Regions from separate parts of the Shewanella sp. SM21 genome, predicted to be linked through region 1. Evidence: predicted binding sites of a transcription regulator. Region 1 holds the regulator's gene; the other holds the start of a gene.
The links. The regulator MetJ, encoded in region 1, represses methionine synthesis genes. The targets are predictions, from matches to a motif close to TAGACGTCTAGACGTCTA.

Region 1 (6,971 bases):
CTGTTCATGTTGTTCTGCGCCTTGTACTTCAAGGGCGGCGCGGCGGCTGCGGCCTTAGCATCGTTAACGTCTGGGCTATGGGCAAGCGTGTTCTGGATAGGTGTTGTCGGAATTGGCTTTGGTATTCCATTGCTGTTTATGCTGTTACCCGCCGCGACTCGCCACACTAAGGGGGCGATGATCATGGTGGCTTGTGCGAGCTTAACGGGCGTACTCGCCTTAAGACACTTTATTGTGTACGCAGGGCAAAGCTATTTAAGCTGAGTGTAAGCTGGCTTTACATATTGATAGATAAAGAAAAAGCACTGGCAATGTCAGTGCTTTTTTATTGTTTGAATCGTGAGAAGGTTTGCCAGTATAAGCAGGACGCTTATTGGGGTAATAACTCGATAACCGACTTCACCGTTAGCACTAAAGCGCTGATACTGCACAGGACTAATGTCGCCATCTTTGTCTTCTCTTTATCGACACGGCCCACTAATCGTCCTGCGACTAAGTAACCTAAAATCACAGAGGGGAGCAGCATCAACGACAGCCACAGATGTTTTAATTCTAATAAGCCAGTGATCGCTAAAATGATCAATGCAATCATGGAGCTAAAAATGAAGAAGGCCGACAGGGCTGCGCGAAACTGCGAGGCATCTTTGCCTGCCAACAAAATCGCCATCGGCGGGCCACCAATCGCGGCGATATTGCCGAAGATCCCTGAAACCACGCCTGCACCGAAGAGGGTTTTCTTATTCACTGGCAGGCTGAATTTATACAGGCTGAGGATCACTGCGACAGTCACAATGGCGGCGATGGATAAACCGAGTATAGGTTGAGGCGCAAACAGCAATAAACTCGCGCCGATAAAACCGCCGGGCACGCGACCTATGAGCGCATATTGCAAGCCATTGAATTCTAAGTGACCGCGTTCACGCACTAAGGTCAGCAGGGCGATGGAGAAACCCATAGCAATAACAGGCGCAGGTACAAGTTGTGGATCGACGATATACAGCAAAGGACTGGCGACAACCGCAAGCCCAAACCCAATCAGACTTTGGGTTAATGCGCCCAGAAACACGACCAGCGAGGCTAAGGCGAGTGTCTGTGGATCTATCATAGAAAACATAGGATTTCCTATATCCCAAACCAACTCAAGATGGTGAAATTTAAAGTTTGAAGTCGCTTGGGTATAAACAAAAAGGGATCGTTAACGATCCCTATTGATGAGCACTGTGATATGACTTGGAAAGCGACGAGTCGCTATTCCATGTCTTCCCACTCGATTCCCATTTGATCCATCAACAACTTGGCTTCGGCGGGAATGCTGTCTGGGTTATCTTTTGACAGATCGTCATCGTTGGGCAATGGCTGGCCAGTGTAGGCGTGCAAAAATGCCTCACACAACAGCTCGCTGTTGGTGGCGTGACGCAAATTATTGACCTGACGACGAGTACGTTCGTCCGTGAGGACCTTAAGCACTTTGAGCGGAATAGACACAGTAATTTTTTTTACTTGTTCATTCTTCTTGCCATGTTCAGCATAGGGGCTGATGTATTCCCCATTCCATTCAGTCATTGACTCACCTGTTATAACGCTAAATTCGGGGCAGATTTTAAACCCTTACAAAGAACAGTCAAATTATTGCTACTATTTCTTTGTGATTGCAAACAGATTTCTTTATGTTCAGACGTCTAAACGTCTTCACGCCTATTGACGATGGCGTTGGGCTTAGGTACATTTAGACGTCCAGACATCTCTATCAGTCTATCGAATTTAGGAGTCCACCCATGGCAGAGCGTCAATTAGCCACACTGGCAGTGCGTCAGGGTATCGAAAGCGATACTCAATATGGCGCAGTTGTGCCACCGATTTATTTGTCGACTAATTACGCCTTCGATGGTCATAAAAATCCCCGCGAATTCGATTACAGTCGTTCAGGCAACCCAACTCGCTGCATTTTAGGTGAAGCATTAGCCCAATTAGAAAAGGGCGCCACTGGCATAGTGACGTGCACTGGCATGGCGGCCATCACCTTAGTGACCACTTTGCTCGGCCCTGATGACCTATTAGTTGTGCCCCATGATTGCTATGGTGGTTCCTACCGTTTATTTACCAACTTGGCGAAGAAAGGCCAGTTTAAGCTCATTGTGGTCGACCAAACCGACAGCCAAGCGTTAGCCGCCGCTATTGCGCAGAATCCCAAGATGGTGTGGCTCGAAACCCCATCGAACCCGTTATTGCGTGTGGTAGATATCGAAGCCATTGCTAAGGCGAGCCATGGGGTCGGCGCGCTGGTGGTGGTCGATAACACTTTTTTATCGCCAATATTGCAACAACCCCTATTGTTAGGCGCGGATATCGTTATCCACTCCACCACTAAATATATCAATGGTCACAGCGATGTGGTCGGCGGCGCTGTGGTCGCCAAAGACGCGCAAATCGGCGAAAGCTTACATTGGTGGTCGAACACTCTAGGCTTAACGGGCTCAGCCTTCGACAGTTATCTGACCCTGCGTGGCCTGCGTACCTTAGCGGTGCGTATTCGCGAGCATCAAGCCAATGCCCAGCGTATTATTGAGGTATTAACCCAAAGCCCTGTGGTGAGCAAAGTCTATTACCCCGGTCTTGCGGATCACCCTGGTCACGCCATTGCGGCCAAGCAACAACAGGGCTTTGGCGCTATGCTGAGCTTTGAGCTCAAAGGCGGCGAGGCCGAAGTGGTGGCCTTTTTAGGTGCACTCAGCTTATTTAGCGTGGCGGAAAGTTTAGGTGGCGTTGAAAGTTTAGTGGCAGTGCCCGCCACTATGACCCACAGAGCCATGGAGCCGCAGGCGCGTTTCGAGGCTGGTATTAAGGACACCCTATTGCGTCTATCGGTGGGTATTGAAGATGCCGCCGATTTAGTTGCAGATATTCAAGCAGGATTAGCCGCCGTTGCGGCTTGTCAGTAGAGGAATAATAGATGGCACGTTGTCACTTACATAAATTTGGTGGCTCCAGTTTAGCGGATGCCGATTGTTATCGTCGAGTCGCCCATATCCTGTTAACCCACGGTCATAGTGATGATCTCGTGGTGGTCTCTGCGGCGGGTAAGAGCACGAATTTCCTGTATAAATTATTAGCGCTGCGTGATGCGGGTCAGCTATGGCAAGAAGAATTACAAGTGCTGATCAGTTACCAACAGGGGTTGATTGAGCAGTTGTTGTCGAATGAACAAGCCCGCGATCTGCGTGAGCGTTTGGCCACTGATAAAGCGCAACTGATCAGCTTGTTGTCCTTAGATGAGCGCAACGAATACCAAATTAACCATGTGGTGAGCTTTGGCGAACGTTGGTCGGCACGTTTAATGGCGGCGCTGCTGCGCGAATCTGGCGTGGCGGCAAGCCATGTGGATGCCTGTTCAATTTTAGTGGCCGATGAAGCCGCTGTGCCACAAATTCGGGTACAAGAATCCCGCGCTAAAGTACAAGCCCTATTAGCCGCGCATCCCAATGAACGCTTAGTGATCACAGGTTTTATCTGCGCTAACGAGCGTGGCGATACCTTGTTACTTGGCCGTAATGGTTCAGATTTTAGCGCTAGCCTGATTGCTAGTCTCGCCGATATCGAGCGCGTGACCATTTGGACCGATGTGGAAGGGGTGTTCAACGCCGATCCTAATAAAATCAACGATGCCAAGTTACTGAAAAGCATGTCACTTGCCGAAGCCGATCGCCTAGCGCGTTTAGGCTCGCCAGTATTACATTCGCGCACTCTGCAGCCTTTGTTTAATACCGAAGTGAGTTTAGCGGTACGCTCAAGTTATGCATCCCACACCGACTTTACCTTAATCGCACCCCACAGTTCGTCGGCGAGCGCGCCTGTGGTGACTAACCTCAATGCAGTTGTCCTGTTCGGCTTTAAACTCACAGGGGAGTTAACTCGTTTATTAGATTTATTGATTGCCGCGGGTTTAACGCCATTGGCCCATTGGACCTCTGCCCATCAAAGGGTTGAACTTGCCTATACCGCTGAGAATCAAAAACAAGTTCAAAGATTACTCGATGCTGAGGCAGAAGCATTAGGGATCAGCGAGCAGCAGATCAACACAGATTTTGGTTTAGTCGCATTAGTAAGTGCCGACGCCGAACATTATCGCCGCAGCTTCGCGCGTTTACTGAGCCGTGATGCTAAACCTTTGTTCAGTGGCGATTTAAGTTTAGTGACGTTAGTGCCCCAGTCACAGGTGAATCTGTTAACCCAAAAAGTTCACCGTCGCTGCGCTGGCCCGCGTAAACGCATTGGCGTCCTGCTGCTCGGTGTGGGTAATATCGGTGAGGCTTGGATCGATCTGTTTAAGTCGGTTTCACCCTCACTAGACCATGAACTCGAAGCCAGTGTTGAGTTAGTCGGTTTAGTCAGTTCGAGTAAAGCCTTGATTAAATCCACTGGGATTAATCTTGCCGCGTGGCAAACAGAGTTTAATACTGAAGCAACGCCTTGGCAGTATGAACATTTATTCGAGCAATTAGAGCAAGTTAATTGCGATGAGCTGGTGGCCTTAGATATCAGTGCCAGCGCCAGTTTGACGCTGCAATATCCAGAACTGTTCGAGCGTGGCATCCATGTGGTGAGCGCGAATAAACTTGCGGGCTCGGGTCCACTGCCTTTCTATCGAGAGTTAAAGCAGCAACTGGGTAATCGTCGTTTGTTTTGGCGCTATAACGCCAGCTGTGGCGCTGGTTTACCTATCCAACATGCGCTAAATGATCTGCGTAACAGCGGTGATAGCGTTGAAGCGGTGGGCGGGATTTTCTCCGGCACCTTGTGTTGGTTGTTTGAGAAATACGATACTAGTAAGCCATTTTCAGAATTAGTGATTGAAGCCAGAGGCTTAGGTATTACTGAACCCGATCCTCGCGACGATCTCTCCGGCCGCGATATGCAGCGTAAACTGCTTATCTTAGCCCGTGAGATTGGCCTTGAAATCGAGCTTGAAGATATTGAACTGCGTTCACTCGTGCCAGCCGCTTTGGCGGATATTCCCTTAGATCAATTTCTCACCCGCATTGCCGAGTTAGATGCCGATCTGCTGCAACAGTATGGTGCGGCGGCGGAGCAAAATAAGGTGCTCAGATATGTGGCATCCTTAGACAACAGCGGCCCAGAGCTCAAGGCCGAGGTGGGTTTGCAGTGGATTGATACCCATCACCCTTACGCCAACTTAACCCCTGGTGATAATGTGTTTGTGATCCGCAGTGTCTTCTACCAAGGTAATCCGCTGATCATCCGTGGACCGGGCGCTGGACGCGAAGTGACCGCGGCGGCAGTGCAGTCGGATCTGACTCAGATCTGTCGCGATCTGCTGCAGGAATAACGCAATATCAAGCCTCTTAAAGGACTCATTCGAGTCCTTTTTTATTGGCTAGAATAAATCTATCGAATTAACCGAGATTAAATGCGGTTTAGGGACATTTTTGGGCTTGACTTACATCTCAGTTTCTCTAGTATATGGACATATAGACGTCCAAACGTCCATTTGAACTAATTCATACTAGCAAAGAGTAGCGCCAAGGGCGGTTGAGGAAATACACATGGCTTTTCATCACGCACAACATTCACAATCGCTGAACCAGAGCTTGTCTGAGCTTAATGGCGATATTAATGTTTCTTTTGAGTTTTTCCCGCCATCGACCCCCGAAATGGAACAGATACTGTGGAACTCTATCCGTCGTTTAGAGCCGCTGAATCCTAAGTTTGTGTCTGTGACTTACGGTGCTAACTCTGGTGTTCGCGACCGCACCCATGGCGTGATTGAACGTATCCAACAGGAAACCGACCTCGTTGCCGCGCCGCACTTAACCTTAGTGGATGCCAGCGATGAAGAGTTATTAGAACTGGCTAAGCATTACTGGAAGTCGGGCATTCGTGACATAGTGGCACTGCGGGGTGATTTACCTGCGGGCAGCCCAAAGCCAACCCGTTTTGCGGTCGATTTAGTGCGTTTACTGCGCTCTGTGGCTGACTTTGATATTTCAGTTGCGGCCTATCCAGAAGTGCATCCCGATGCGAGTAATGCACAGGCGGATTTGATCAACCTCAAGCGCAAGATTGATGCGGGCGCCAGCCGTGCTATTACCCAATTTTTCTTCGATGTGGAATCTTACCTGCGTTTTCGTGATCGCTGCGTTGCCGCCGGTATCGACGTTGAAATTGTGCCGGGCATTTTACCTGTGACTAACTTTACCCAGCTAAAACGTTTCGCGGGCATGACCAATGTGTCGTTACCGAATTGGTTACATAAGCAATTCGACGGCCTAGAAAACGATGCGGGTACACGCCAATTGGTGGGGGCAAACGTGGCCATCGACATGGTGAAAGTGCTGTCCCGCGAAGGCGTGAAGGATTTCCATTTTTACACCTTAAATCGCGCCGAATTGACCTACGCGATTTGCCACACTTTAGGCGTGCGTCCTAAATAAAACCTTATAAAATAAGCTAATAAAAACGCCGCAGAGAATGCGGCGTTTTGTTTTGTTTAAATTCTAAATTGAGCTAATAAAGTTGTTAAACGGGCTGCGAGTTGGGCAAGTTCATCGCCAGCGCGTGCAGTTTGTACCGCACTATCTGTCGCATTGGTCGCAATATCATTGATGTTATTAACATTTTTATTAATTTCTGCCGAAACCGCACATTGCTCATTTGCAGCGCTGGCGATCTGGATATTCATCTGGCTAATGGTGGAAACCGCATGGGTAATGGCTTCGAGTGCTTCACCCGCTTGGTGAACTTGGGATACACAGCTTTGGGTGGTGCGGGTGCTGGTTTCCATCGCATTGACTGTAGACTTAGCTTTATGCTGAAGCGCTTCGATCATCTGCTGAATTTCCGTCGTAGATGCTTGAGTGCGGCTCGCCAGAGTGCGTACTTCATCGGCAACGACCGCAAATCCTCGACCTTGTTCTCCCGCCCTTGCGGCTTCAATTGCCGCATTGAGTGCGAGT
Region 2 (6,971 bases), on a different contig from region 1:
AAACGTTCAGCGTCTTTTAAAATCGCACCGTTTTCAATGAGTGTGAGCTCTTGCTGAATGTCACCAAAATGTTTGTTCACGAATTGGCTTGCCTGTTCACCAGCAACGCCGAGCAGAGTCCACTCAGCGGATGCATTGCTTAAGGTGGCTTTACTAAACACGGCATATTTTTGTAACTGGGGTAAATCGACTTCGATGGCATCCTTTGGCATCAACATAAAGAGTGCATCTTGAATGGCAAAGGTTCTGAAACTGGCCAGCATTTTACCTTTAGGATCGCAATGGGCGCCCCAGCGCCATTGATCCGTGGCCAATGAGCTGATGTCTGTGGTCACTTGGCCATGGATAAAACTGCGGCCTTGTTCTCCAACGACTTTGATGAGGCCCAAATGAGATAAGTTGGTAAGCATAAGTGGAGGCAAGGTAGCGTCCAGATCCCAATGGGGCGTAGAAACTGAAATAGTCATAGCGAGATCCTGAAAATGAAGACGATGTGAGAGGCTAGATTGTAACGGAATTCCAGTTGGCTCAAAAGCATAAGGCGCACATATCTGTGAATGATCTGTGCGCCTTATTATGTGTGCTTTAGTCGATAGGCTTAAAGCGAGTGGAGTTTAAAGTTTAAAACAGCACGCGGGTACGTAATGTACCTTCAATGGCTTTGAGTTCAACTAAGGCTTCTTCCGCTTGAGTTGTGTCTACTTCCATCACGACATAACCAATTTCTGCGGTGGTCTGCAAATATTGGGCGGCGATGTTGATGCCTTTTTCCGAGAAGGCTTGGTTGATCTTGATCAACACGCCCGGACGGTTTTGGTGAATATGCAGCAAGCGCGAGGTGCCTTTATGCGTTGGTAATGACACTTCAGGGAAGTTAACCGCAGAAACGGTTGAGCCGTTGTCTGAGTATTTAGCGAGCTTACCCGCGACTTCGATACCAATGTTTTCTTGGGCTTCGGCCGTGCTACCGCCGACATGCGGCGTGAGTAGAACATTGTCTAAACCGCGTAGAGGACTGATAAATTCATCGTCATTCGATTGTGGTTCAACGGGGAATACATCGATTGCGGCACCTGCGAGGTGACGTTCTTTTAACGCAACGGTTAAAGCTTCAATATCGACTACAGTACCGCGTGATGCGTTGATAAAGATGCTGCCCTTTTTCATCGCCGCAAACTCGGCAGCGCCTATCATGTCTTTTGTTTGTGGAGTTTCAGGGACATGTAAGCTTACTACATCAGCTTGTGCTAATAGGAGTTCTAACGAATGGACTTGTTGTGCGTTACCTAGTGGCAGTTTGTCTTCGATATCGAAGAACACGACGCGCATACCTAAGGTTTCCGCCAGAATACCAAGCTGAGTACCAATATGGCCGTAACCAATCACACCTAAGGTTTTACCACGCACTTCATAGCTGCCCGCTGCGGTTTTCATCCAGCCACCACGGTGAGCGATAGCGTTGCGTTCAGGGATACCCCGCATCAACATAATGATTTCGCCAATCACGAGTTCGGCAACACTGCGAGTGTTTGAGAATGGCGCGTTAAATACTGGGATACCAAGGGATTCGGCGGTGGCAAGGTCAACTTGGTTGGTTCCAATACAGAAACATCCTATCGCGATTAACTTCTCTGCACGTTTCAGCACCTCTGCAGTTAATTGGGTACGCGAACGAAGTCCCACAAAATGCGCATCTTTAATGGACTCAAGTAAGGCTTCATCGCTTAAGGAAGCTTTGTGGTATTCGATATTGGTGTATCCCGCACGTTCAAATACATCGACCGCAGATTGGTGGACGCCTTCCAACAGCAGGATCTTGATCTTATCCTTGTCCAGCGAATGTTTCGCCATGATATGGGTACCCTCTAATTAATAGAAATGTTTCTTATGATATGCTCACAACCTTCACCCACCAAAGTAGCACTTTTTTTGCTCAGTGTGGAGGGCTAGATGGCTAAAGTTAATATTCTAAATTTAGAACAATATCGCATAAGAGGAAGAAACATTGAATAACAAAATCGCATGGTGCGGTATTTACCTCTCAGTTTTGGTGTGGTCGGCGATAAAACCCGCAGATCCTTTCACATGGTGGCTCGAAGCCTTACCTGCATTGATTGCTGTACCGATTTTATTCTTTACTCGCAAACGTTTTCCACTGACACCTTTAGTGTATTTTCTCGTCTTAATACACTGCTGTGTGTTGTTTGTAGGCGCTCATTATACTTACGCTGAAGTGCCGTTATTCGACATGATTGCCGATTGGATGGGTTCAGAACGTAATAATTACGATAAAGTGGGTCATTTTGCGCAAGGTTTTATCCCAGCCATGCTCGCCCGTGAAATTATGTTGCGTAATCAAGCTGTCAAACCTGGGGCTTGGTGCGCGTTTCTTGCTACTTGTTTTGTGCTCGCATTTTCGGCGTTTTATGAACTGATCGAATGGTGGGTTGCCGTGGCAACCGGCGAAGGGGCTGAAGCCTTTTTAGGGACTCAAGGCTATGTATGGGATACCCAATCCGACATGTTTCTTGCCCTCATTGGCGCAATTGTCGCGTTAGCTTTACTGTCTCGTTTTCAAGATAAACAAATCGCGAGACTCAAGCAGAGGATTTAGCGGCTAAAAGTGGGTGATGCTCTCTGTTCGAGTTGTAAGACTTTCTTCCCTGAAATGTATGGTGTGAGTGTGATGACATTGAGTTGTCATACTTTAGTGTTGTTATTGTGTTTTCTTTGTGTTGCAACTTTGGATTGGTAACGTCATAGTTGGAAAGTATTAGGTGCTGGGCGTTGGCCAAGTAAAACGGTATTTTTGACTGTTATTCCATTTTATTGTGGTGAGTTAGTCGAACCTACTAGCATTAAACAGGGAATAGTACATTTGGGTGATGTTTTTCAATCGTTAACTAGTCAGAATTAACTAGGTTAATGGAATGTTGAAAAATCTAACTAAAAAGACGAGTCAAACATACCATTTTGCAATAGAGAATACTTTTCAGGGAGGAGAGTCATTGAGCACAATTAATGAATTGGTTTTTTTACACCAAATGGCCGCGCCATGTCATTTAGCGTTACTCGCTGAATCCATAGGTTTGAAAACGCGTATAGTAAAGCATGCGGCTGAACTGGATTTAGACAAGAGTCGCCGTAGTTTTTATCTGATCACCCAAAAAGGTTCAGCATTAGATAACAAAGGGATACCTCTGTTAGCTTCGCGATTAGTGTCACATTTTCCTGTGGCGCTGTATCAAGTTGAGCGAGACTCCTTAGACCAAGAATCTGCAATGTTACTCGGCATTCGAGGTATTTTATTTGCCGATCAACGTATGGATCTGATGTTAACGGGTTTACGTAAAATGGTGGCAGAGGAACTTTGGTACGATAGAACTTTGCTAAGCAAAATGTTCCGCCGTGTCGTACAAAAGTTAGAAGGTAATAATGAAATGCCCTCTGATACTGTGGCTATGCTGCAGATGCTGACATCCCGTGAACGCACTATCATTCAATTCGTATCGAGTGGTGCGAGAAATAAAGAAATCGCTCATAGGTTATGTATCAGCGAACATACAGTGAAGGCGCATATTTCTTCTATTTTCCGCAAGACCCAGTCTCGTAATCGGGTTGAGCTTTTACGTTGGGCGCAAACCTATCAAACTCACTTTGAGCTGTGCAGTTAGTCAGTTAAAGATATTGGTCGTTAGCTTTTCGCTGTGAGTGGTTAATGTTAATGATTACTAGCATATCAACATAGAAAAGCGGGAATGTTTATTTAAACATTCCCGCTTTTTGTTTAACACCCTTTTTATAAACCACCACCAAAGAGTTTAGCTGTGGTGGTTTAACAGTATTGACTAGTATTGCACTACAGTGGCAACGTTCATATTGCCTGATTGGTTCACGTTGATGCTGTTGTTAGTGCCTGCTTGAGAACCTAACACTAAGTTGTCATTACCCGTTTGAGTGATTGACAGGCTGTTATTGTCACCGCTAACGCCAAATGAATTTGATGCAAATGAAGTGTCGTTATCGCCGCCTACCCAGTTACCGTTACCTGATTGAGTAATTTGCGCGGTGTTTTCATCACCTTCAATAATCAGGTCAATAACGTTAAGATCGCCACTTTGAAGTGCGCTGACATCGGCATTGTTGTTGCCAGCAACAGAAATCAATGTTTCGTTCTCAGCGCCATCTTGCTCAACATCAACTTCGTTATCGCTACCCACGGCATCTACATAAGCAAAGTTCTCATCACCTTCTTGACTAACTTCAATACTGTTATCTTCACCATCAGCGAAGGCAATGATTTCGTTGTTATCGCCTTTAGAAGATAAATCGAAGTCGTTATCTGTGCCGTATGCACCAAAGGTTGCGAAGTTCGCATCGCCTTTTTGTTTCAAGTCAACGTCGTTGCTATCGCCCCATACTTGGAACTCTGCACCGTTGACATCGCCTTTTTGAGTGATAGTAATATCGTTATCATCACCTTGGATATCGGCCACTAACGTATCACCGATAGTGTTGCCGCTGCCATTTTGGGTAATATCGACACTATTGTCATCACCTGTAGTCATCGCAAGATAAGCCGTGTTGCCGGTACCTTTTTGATCCATTGAAATATCGTTTTTGCTGCCGGCCAGTGCGTAAACGAAGCCTACATGGTTATCACCCTTTTGGACCATGTCTACTTTGTTGTTGTCGCCTGCAATACCCTTAGCCGCGCCAAAGTTGTTGTTACCCGCTTGATTAACAGAAACGTCGTTGTTGTTACCCACGTTAGCGGTTAAGTCGAGAGCGATTAAACCCGCTTGGTTGTTGTCACCGATTTGTGTGATTTTACCGTCGTTGTTGCTGCCTTCAACGCGAAAAACTGCAAAGTTAGCATCGCCTTCTTGCTCAACAAACACGCTGTTTTCAGCGCCAGTGATTTCAACTTGGCTTTCGTTGACTTCGCCTAATTGATTAACGAATACCGTGTTATCGTTGCCAGTAACATCGCTACTGCTTTGGTTAAAGAAACCATCTTGCGACACATTTACATTGTTGTTGTCACCTACAACATTTGCACTTGCCACATGCCAGTCAACTTGTTGCGTTATTTGGACCTTGTTATCATCACCCGTTGAATTAATAGCCGCTTCATGCCACACACCGTCTTGGATGACGGTTGCGGTTTGATCTGTACCTGTTTGCACAACCGCAGCAGCGTTAAGGCCACCCGTTTGTGAGACTAAAGTGTCTTGGGCTTGGCCTGACTGTACTACGCTAATTTCGCTCACTGTACTGGCAGCAAAAGCTTGACCACTTAAACCTGTTGCAATGGCCAAAGCAATAAGTGATTTTTTAGCTTGTGATTTCATGTGACGCTCCCTGTTTAATATTGAGTTATTGAGATTGCAGCACCGTCCGCAATCTGTTGAATCGAAAAGTTGCCGCTTCCTAGTTGGTTCAGTTGCACGAGATTGTCATTGCCAATTTGTGTCACTGAAGCCGTATTTTGACTGCCGACTTGCAGTAGTTGGACTTCATTGTTTGAACCAATCTGTGTGATTAGCGCATCGTTATCATTGCCCACTTGTGTTACATCGGCCTTGTTATCGCTGCCTGACTGGAACAGTAATCCTTGGTTGGCAGTGCCTTGTTGAACCAGCTCGATAAGGTTATCGCGACCGGAACGTTCCAGTAATGCCTGAAGGGTTACAGGTAACTCGTTGACATTCAGCTCTTGTGCTGAAGTCATACAACTACAGAGCAAGATCAGCGGCACCAAAAAGCGTCTAGAGGTATTTGGCACGGGTGACTCCTTGCATCAAATATCTTGGGCTGCTTAAAGCAACTTGCATCCCAAATTCAGACCTGAAGATACGAGTCCCGTTAATATGTCGCAATTGGCCAAACGGGTATTTATTCTAGAAAGGATTAACGGAAGGTAAATGATGGCTGTATTTATATCGTATTGATTAAATAGATTTTATATTTTTATTGGCGTGTTTTTATTTAAGGGGTCTAGCCTAGTTGTCCTAGTAGTTAAGTCGTATTTGTTGTGAAGAGAGTATTTGATTTTTAAACAATGCAATAACAAGTGAAGGGAAATACATCGACTATCGCGTTTGCATTTTCTTGATAAAAAAGTACGCGTTTGTGCCAGCGAGAAACTGCTGAGGAGTTTAATTAACTGTAGCAACCTATGTCATTTACCCAGTGTGCAACAACAGGCTTCTTGTCCTTGCGGTAATGAATCCTAGGTTAAATAAAGGGACATTACTGTGAGCGGAAAATTAACCATTATTATGATTGAATTCCTTAATGGGGTAGAGAAAAGATTAATACTACTGTTTTATGCGAGATCAGTGCTTTTCTGGTTCTTTTAACTCTTCATGGAATGCTTCGGTACTGATTTGGCTTTTACGGTCTTTCAGTTGTTGCATCGCGCTGTTATTACTCACAGTTAACGCATTGAAGCGAGTATTGATATCGTCCATTTCGTTAATGTATTCAGGATCGGTTTTCTCTTTATTTTGCCAATAACGCTTACGTTCTAATTTTTGCAATTCACTAGCTCGCAGGATTTCAAAATAGCTATTTTCCTGCTTAAGACGATATATCTCGCCGTCGAGTAACTGCAATAATTTTTCTTTAGAAATGGTTCGGCTATTCAGTAGAGTGTGTAAGGGATCGACAGGAATGTCTCTTTTATCAGAGTCTACTTCAGTCGTTATCCCTAACTGGTATTCGATTTTATGTTGGCTAAATTCCTGCGGACAAGCGGTTTGGCTAAAGACAATTTTGTCATCTTTACGGCATTTATAAATGGTATTTGCCTGTATTGCAGTGGGCAAAATAACACAAATTAGGGTGAGTATCAGTCTTGCCATGAGGCCACAAATCCTTTGTACACTTGCATAGCTATTATGATTTAATTGTTTGATTAAGCATGATAAATAATGATTATGACGTTTACATTATTATGCCTTTAT

Region 2: the regulator MetJ is predicted to act here: its motif matches at 1,940-1,957, upstream of serA (phosphoglycerate dehydrogenase).

What each region holds. Positions count from the first base shown of each region.
Region 1 is NZ_JAKKRL010000016.1:88,855-95,825, reverse strand. It holds gene nrfD (NrfD/PsrC family molybdoenzyme membrane anchor subunit) at 1-264, shown strand, start outside; gene L5L94_RS18755 (sulfite exporter TauE/SafE family protein) at 371-1,114, opposite strand; gene metJ (met regulon transcriptional regulator MetJ) at 1,249-1,563, opposite strand; gene metB (cystathionine gamma-synthase) at 1,776-2,939, shown strand; gene L5L94_RS18740 (bifunctional aspartate kinase/homoserine dehydrogenase II) at 2,951-5,344, shown strand; gene metF (methylenetetrahydrofolate reductase) at 5,562-6,449, shown strand; gene L5L94_RS18730 (methyl-accepting chemotaxis protein) at 6,506-6,971, opposite strand, start outside.
Region 2 is NZ_JAKKRL010000010.1:196,953-203,923, reverse strand. It holds gene ygfZ (tRNA-modifying protein YgfZ) at 1-467, opposite strand, end outside; gene serA (phosphoglycerate dehydrogenase) at 622-1,851, opposite strand; gene L5L94_RS15320 (DUF2238 domain-containing protein) at 2,006-2,614, shown strand; gene L5L94_RS15315 (helix-turn-helix transcriptional regulator) at 3,009-3,674, shown strand; gene L5L94_RS15310 (curlin) at 3,849-5,354, opposite strand; gene L5L94_RS15305 (curlin) at 5,369-5,788, opposite strand; gene L5L94_RS15300 (DUF4124 domain-containing protein) at 6,342-6,869, opposite strand.